One region of the Streptomyces sp. CA189 genome, then DNA from elsewhere that is predicted to be linked to it. Evidence: riboswitches for the same ligand, from Rfam matches in the RefSeq annotation. Region 1 holds a riboswitch; the other holds the start of a gene.

The links. A riboswitch is a leader RNA that binds a small molecule or an ion and turns the genes downstream of it on or off. The one in region 1 is predicted to bind S-adenosylmethionine.
Region 2: it holds a riboswitch for S-adenosylmethionine, as region 1 does, so the genes downstream of both, thrC (threonine synthase) here and AC061S_RS36125 (aminotransferase class V-fold PLP-dependent enzyme) in region 1, are expected to answer to the same signal.

The regions. Positions count from the first base shown of each region.
Region 1 covers NZ_JBWJVM010000076.1:24,657-28,025, forward strand. The annotation lists gene trpD (anthranilate phosphoribosyltransferase) at 1-1,058, shown strand, start outside; SAM riboswitch class IV at 1,181-1,297, shown strand; gene AC061S_RS36125 (aminotransferase class V-fold PLP-dependent enzyme) at 1,554-2,969, shown strand.
Region 2 covers NZ_JBWJVM010000059.1:3,596-6,964, forward strand. The annotation lists gene AC061S_RS31930 (glucosyl-3-phosphoglycerate synthase) at 37-1,053, opposite strand; SAM riboswitch class I at 1,239-1,397, shown strand; gene thrC (threonine synthase) at 1,415-2,725, shown strand; gene AC061S_RS31940 (ubiquitin-like small modifier protein 1) at 2,763-3,041, shown strand.

The DNA.
Region 1 (3,369 bases):
TGGTGACCCCGGCAGGCGGCGACAGCGTGGCGGCCCGCGGTTGGCCGGGCGTTCTGGACGCCCTGCTGTCCGGCCGGGACCTCGGCGCCGACGACACGGCCTGGGCCATGGACCGGATCATGCGCGGGGAGGCCACCGACGCCCAGATCGCCGGATTCGCCGTCGCGCTGCGGGCCAAGGGGGAGACCGTGGCCGAGATCAACGGCCTGGTCCGCGCCATGTACGAACACGCCAACCTGATCGAGGTGCCGGGCCGGACGGTGGACATCGTCGGCACCGGCGGCGACGGGGCCAAGACGGTCAACATCTCCACGATGTCGGCCATCGTGGTGGCCGGTACGGGTGCCAAGGTCGTCAAGCACGGCAACCGGGCCGCGTCCTCCGCGAGCGGCTCCTCGGACGTCCTGGAGAAGCTGGGGGTCAACCTCGACCTCACCCCCGCGCGGGTCGTGGAGGTGGCCGAGGAAGCCGGGATCACCTTCTGCTTCGCGGTCAAGTTCCACCCCGCGCTGCGGCACGTGGCGGCGGCCCGCCGGGAGCTCGGGATCCGGACCACCTTCAACTTCCTCGGCCCGCTGACCAACCCGGCGCGGGTCCGGTCGCAGGCCACCGGTGTGGCCGACGCGCGGGTGGCCCCGATCGTCGCGGGAGTCCTGGCGGAGCGGGGCTCCTCGGCACTGGTCTTCCGCGGTGACGACGGGCTCGACGAGCTCACCACCACGGCGACCTCCCGGGTCTGGTGGGTCCGTGACGGCGAGGTCAGGGAGCAGGGCTTCGACCCGCGCGACATCGGCATCTCGCTGGTGGACGTCTCCGCGCTGGCCGGCGCGGACGCCTCGTTCAACGCGGACGTGGCCCGCCGGCTGCTGGCCGGCGAGACCGGCCCGGTCCGCGACGCGGTGCTCCTGAACTCGGCGGCGGCCCTGGTCGCGCTGGACCCGGGCCCGGGCACCCTGGAGGAGCAGCTCGCCGCCGGTGTCGTACGGGCGGCGGAGTCGGTGGACTCGGGATCGGCTCGCGAGGCGCTGGCACGCTGGGTGGCGGCGAGCAACGCGTAGCCGTCCCGGTCACCGTTCCCGTCCCCGTTCGACGGGATCCGGCCAAGATCCAGCACTGACCCCGGTCCGCCATGTGGACCGGGGTCTTGCGTTCGCAAGATCGTGTGGCAGGATGCTCCTCAGGTCACGAGTGACAGCGTTTAGGCCCCGGCTTGCTGTCCGGCAACCCTCCTTCCGTGGCGGGGTGCCCCGGGTGATGACCAGGTCGTAGGCAGTGAGGTCTACGGCAAGCGCGGATCCCTCGAACGCCAGGGGTCCTGGTCTCTCGAGGAGCGTTTTCCGTGAGCAAGCGAATGCGATAGGGCGACTCCGCCCCTTCTTCACCCCTCCGAACAGGGTCACTTCCGCGTACCCGCAGTACATCTGCGGCAGCACATCTGTGTGCGGTGGCCGATCCGCGTTCCGGGGCACTCCCGTACCCCGAACGGCCGCAGCGCCGTATCCGCGTACGGGCACACCGAAGCCATTCACACCTGCCTGCCGGGAGATACCGCCATGTCCGCAACCCTGAACGCCGTCGCCACCACTGCTGCCGCCGCCGTCGACCCCGCCTGTGCCGAGCCCCTGGCGGTCCTCGGCCGCGAGGTCACCGTGCCGCTCGTCACCGGCGGCGAGGTCACCTACGCCGCCCTCGACTACGCGGCCAGCGCCCCCGCCCTGCAGCGGGTCTGGGACGACGTGGCCGCGTACGCCCCGTACTACGGCAGCGTCCACCGCGGCGCCGGGTACCTCTCGCAGCTCTCCACCGACCTGTTCGAGCAGAGCCGGGTCACGGTCGCCGAGTTCCTCGACTGCCGCCCCTCCGATCAGGTGATCTTCACCCGGTCCACCACCGACTCCCTCAACCTGCTCGCCGCCGTGCTCCCAGCCGACTGCCAGGTCTTCGTCTTCGAGACCGAGCACCACGCCTCGCTGCTCCCGTGGACGAACGCACAGGTCACCTACCTCAACGCCCCCCGCACCCCGGACGAGGCCGTCGCCACCCTGGAGCGCGCCCTGGCCGACCGTGACCCATCCCCTAGCTCTTCGAGCTGGGGAGACCCCAAGGGCCCGGCGCTGGTCTGCGTCACCGGAGCCTCCAACGTCACCGGCGAGCTGTGGCCCGTCAAGGAACTCGCCGCCGCCGCGCACGCCCACGGCGCCCGCATCGTCCTGGACGCCGCCCAGCTGGCCCCGCACCACCCCGTCTCGGTCCAGGACCTCGACGTGGACTGGGTCGCCTTCTCCGGTCACAAGCTCTACGCCCCCTTCGGCTCGGGCGTGCTCGCCGGCCGCGCGGACTGGCTGCAGGAGGCGGAGCCGTACCTCGCCGGCGGCGGCGCCTCCCGCAAGGTGGCCCGCCGCGAGGACGGCGGCGTGGACGTCGAGTGGCACACCACCGCCGCCCGCCACGAGGCCGGCTCCCCGAACGTGATCGGCGTCTACTCCATCGCCTCCGCCTGCAAGGCGCTGAAGGAAGCCGGCTTCGAGAACCTCGTCGCCCGCGAGCAGCGGCTCATCGCCAAGGTCCGCGAAGGCCTCGCCGAGGTTCCGGCGGTCCGCGTCCTGTCCCTCTTCGGCGACGACGCCCCCCGCGTCGGCGTCATCTCCTTCGTCGTCGACGGCTGGAACAGCTCGCACTTCGCCGCCGCGCTCTCCGCCGAGTACGGCATCGGCGTCCGCGACGGCCTGTTCTGCGCCCACCCGCTGGTCCGCACCCTCCTCGGCAGCGAGCCGCAGGCCCAGGGCGAGTGCGGGGCCCCGGAGGCGGCCCCGGGGGAGCGGTCCCTGAACGCGATCCGCGTCAGCTTCGGCGCCGGCACCCCCGACGAGCACGTGGAGCGCTTCGTCCGCGCCGTCAAGGAGCTCGTCGCGGACGGCGCCAAGTGGCAGTACCGCACCGAAGAGGGCCGCTGCGTCCCGGCCGTCTGAGAGGCTGCGGGGCGTGACCTACTGGGACCCGATAGCGACCGTGCGGGCCTGCGTCACCGGTGAGCCGCTGCCGGGCAACGCGAGTTGGGTACCGGAGTACAGCCCACCATGGGGCGCATGGCCCGACGCGTGGGCACGGCGTGACTGGCGCAATGTGCCGGGGCCGTTCTACGGCGCGGGAACCGACACGTGCTGGGTGGGGCGGGAGGTCGCGCCCGCCCATGTGCTCTACAACGACGAGCGCGGTCGCGTCCGTGAATGGGCCGAGGCCCTGGACCGGAAGTGGTCGGTGTCGACGCGCTCCGACGAGCGTGAAGCCGCCGCCGGTGCCCGCGCCTACGTGGCACACATCGACCTGGGCCTCGCGGGCTACCTGCGCGGCTATCTCTTCCGGCTAGGA
Region 2 (3,369 bases), on a different contig from region 1:
AAAGGGAAATTAGACCGATAGGGTCCGATTCGGCCGTTACGCCACGCGACGGCGCGCGTACTCCTCGATGTCCCGCATCGGCGGCCGCTCCTCGGTGTCCACGGCGTAGGTGTGCGGTACGAACCCCTCCGGGCCGCGCTCGAACTGCGTCAGCTCGGGGCGTACGAGGTGCCCGCGCGCGAGCCGCGCCAGCGCCGTGCGGTAGATCGCCGCGGCCATCCGCCCCAGTGCCTGGCCGTCCTGGTGCCGGTGCAGCCGGACGCCCACGTCCACCTGGGCCAGCGCGTCCAGCCCGGCCGTGTGCAGCGCGTCCACCAGCAGGCCCAGCTCGACCCCGTAGCCCACGGGGAACGGCAGCCGCTCCAGCAGCTCGCGGCGCACGGCGTACTCGCCGCCCAGCGGCTGGACGAAGCCGGCCAGCTGCGGCCAGTGGAGGTTGAGCAGGGGGCGGGCCACCAGCTCCGTGACCCGGCCGCCCTGGCCGTGGGCCTTGGAGGAGGCCGGGGCGGTCGGGCCGCCGAACTCCGGGCCGCCGAACTCCGGGCCGCCGAACTCCGGGCCGAGGGGGCGGTCGTACATCGCCTTGACGAACCGCACGTCCGGATCGGTCAGCAGCGGTCCGACGATCCCGGAGACGAAGGTGGACGAGAAATCGCGCAGATCGGCGTCCACGAAGCAGACGACGTCACCGCTGGTGACCAGCAGCGAGCGCCACAGCACCTCGCCCTTGCCGGGCAGCGCCGGGATCCGCGGCAGGACCTCGTCGCGGTGCACCACCCGGGCCCCGGCCTTGGCCGCGACCTCCGCGGTGCGGTCCGTGGAACCCGAGTCGATCACGACGAGCTCGTCCACCAGGGGCACCGGCAGGCCCTCGATCAGCTCGCGCCGGATCACCTCGACGATCTCGCCGACCGTCGCCTCCTCGTTCAGCGCCGGCAGCACCACGCTCACCGTGGTGCCCGCTGCCCGCTTGGCGGAAAGCAACTGGCCGAGCGGTCGGTCGGCGGCTGACCAGGAGCGGTCTGCCAGCCAGCGCTCCACCTCTTCCAGCACCTTCAGCACTCCCTGGTTCTTCACTGGTTTGGACCGAAATGTGATCCATCTCGCGGTTCGGACGGCTGTCTCAACCACCCGGGCCTTCGGTTACAGTCTTGAACAACGCGAAGGTCCACCGCATGCCGGGGGGCCCGCGTACAAACGCACCGGCGCGCCATAGAGCGCGTGTGCCGGTGCCATACCGCTCATCCAGAGGGGCAGAGGGACACGGCCCGTTGAAGCCCCGGCAACCCTCCAGTCGGTTCTCGCGATCGCGCATTCCAGCGCCGCCAGCGAGGTCCCCGGCTAGGGAAGGTGCCAATTCCGTCTCATGGCGAAGTGCGCCATGGGGAAGATGAGGAGAAAGGGCCTCGCCATCATGGCTGCACAGTCTGTCGCAACCTCTGCCGAAACCGTTGAAAACACCGCTTCGAGCACCTCTGTCGATCTCGGTCCCGCCACCGGCCTTTCCTGTCGTGAGTGCGGTACCCGCTTCGAGCTCGGCCCGATCTTCGCCTGCGCCGAGTGCTTCGGACCGCTCGAAGTCGCCTACGACCTGCCGCTGGGCGACCCGGAAGCCCTGCGCGCCGCCATCGAGGCCGGCCCGAACAACATCTGGCGTTACGCGCCGCTGCTGCCCGTCCCGGCGGACGTGGCCTCCAAGCCGAGCCTGAACCCCGGCTTCACCAAGCTCGTGGACGCGGCCAACCTGGCCAAGGAGCTCGGCGTCACCGGCAAGCTGTACGTCAAGGACGACTCCGGCAACCCGACGCACTCCTTCAAGGACCGCGTCGTGGCCATCGCCGTCGAGGCCGCCCGCGCCTTCGGCTTCACCACCCTCTCCTGCTCCTCCACCGGCAACCTGGCCGGCGCCGTCGGCGCCGCGGCCGCCCGCGCCGGCTTCCGCTCCTGCGTGTTCATCCCGCACGACCTGGAGCAGGGCAAGGTCGTCATGGCCGGTGTCTACGGTGGCGACCTGGTCGGCATCGAGGGCAACTACGACGACGTCAACCGCTTCTGCTCCGAGCTCATCGGCGACCCGCTGGGCGAGGGCTGGGGCTTCGTCAACGTCAACCTGCGCCCGTACTACGGCGAGGGCTCCAAGACCCTGGCGTACGAGATCTGCGAGCAGCTCGGCTGGCAGCTGCCCGACCAGATCGTCATCCCGATCGCGTCCGGCTCGCAGCTCACGAAGATCGACAAGGGTCTCCAGGAGCTCGTCAAGCTCGGCCTCGTCGAGGACAAGCCATACAAGATCTTCGGTGCCCAGGCCGAGGGCTGCTCGCCCGTCTCGACCGCCTTCAAGGCCGGTCACGAGGTGGTCCGCCCGCAGAAGCCGAACACCATCGCCAAGTCGCTGGCCATCGGCAACCCGGCGGACGGCCCGTACGTCCTGGACATCGCACGCCGCACCGGCGGTTACGTCGAGGACGTCAACGACGAGCAGGTCGTCGAGGCCATCAAGATCCTCGCCCAGACCGAGGGCATCTTCGCCGAGACCGCGGGCGGCGTGACCGTCGGCGTGACGAAGAAGCTCATCGAGAACGGGCAGCTCGACCCCACGCTGACCACCGTGATCCTGAACACCGGTGACGGCCTCAAGACCCTGGAGGCGGTGGCCGCCGACAGCGGCCAGACCGCCACCATCCGCCCCAGCCTGGACGCGTTCCGCGCCGCCAACCTGGCCTGATCCTCTTCTCCCTGCACCCCGGAAAGGCAGTAGCGCCATGAGCGTCAACGTCCGCATCCCCACCATCCTGCGCACCTACACCGGCGGCCAGGCCGAGGTCTCCGCCGAGGGCGCGACCCTCGAAGAGGTCATCCAGTCCCTGGAGGCGAGCCACCCCGGCATCGCCGCGCGCGTCCTGGACGACCAGGGCAAGCTGCGCCGTTTCGTCAACGTCTACGTCAACGACGACGACGTGCGCTTCGAGGGCGGGCTGCAGACGTCCACTCCGGACGGCGCCGGCATCTCGATCATCCCCGCTGTCGCGGGCGGCTGCTGAGCAGCCAACGGCTCGTAGAAACTGAATTGCCCCCTCCGTTACTAAACGGAGGGGGCAATTCTGCTTGGTTGGGCGCGGTAGAGTTGGGGAAGTCCCCTCCGCTGTTCTTGCCCGCCGCATATGAGCGGGCCGCGACAGGGTTGACATTGAGTCAACATGCAAGTGCGCTATGGGTCCTTGGCGAAGTTTGTCCGGCCCGAGTTGCCCTGGAATATTCTGGGTTTTCACCCTATTTCAATCTTTCGCCGTGTCCAGAATTCTCGTCGGAATGACCTGTTGCAGACAGCAGCGGTGCGGATACATTCAGCCCCGGTCGAGGCGTTCCGGC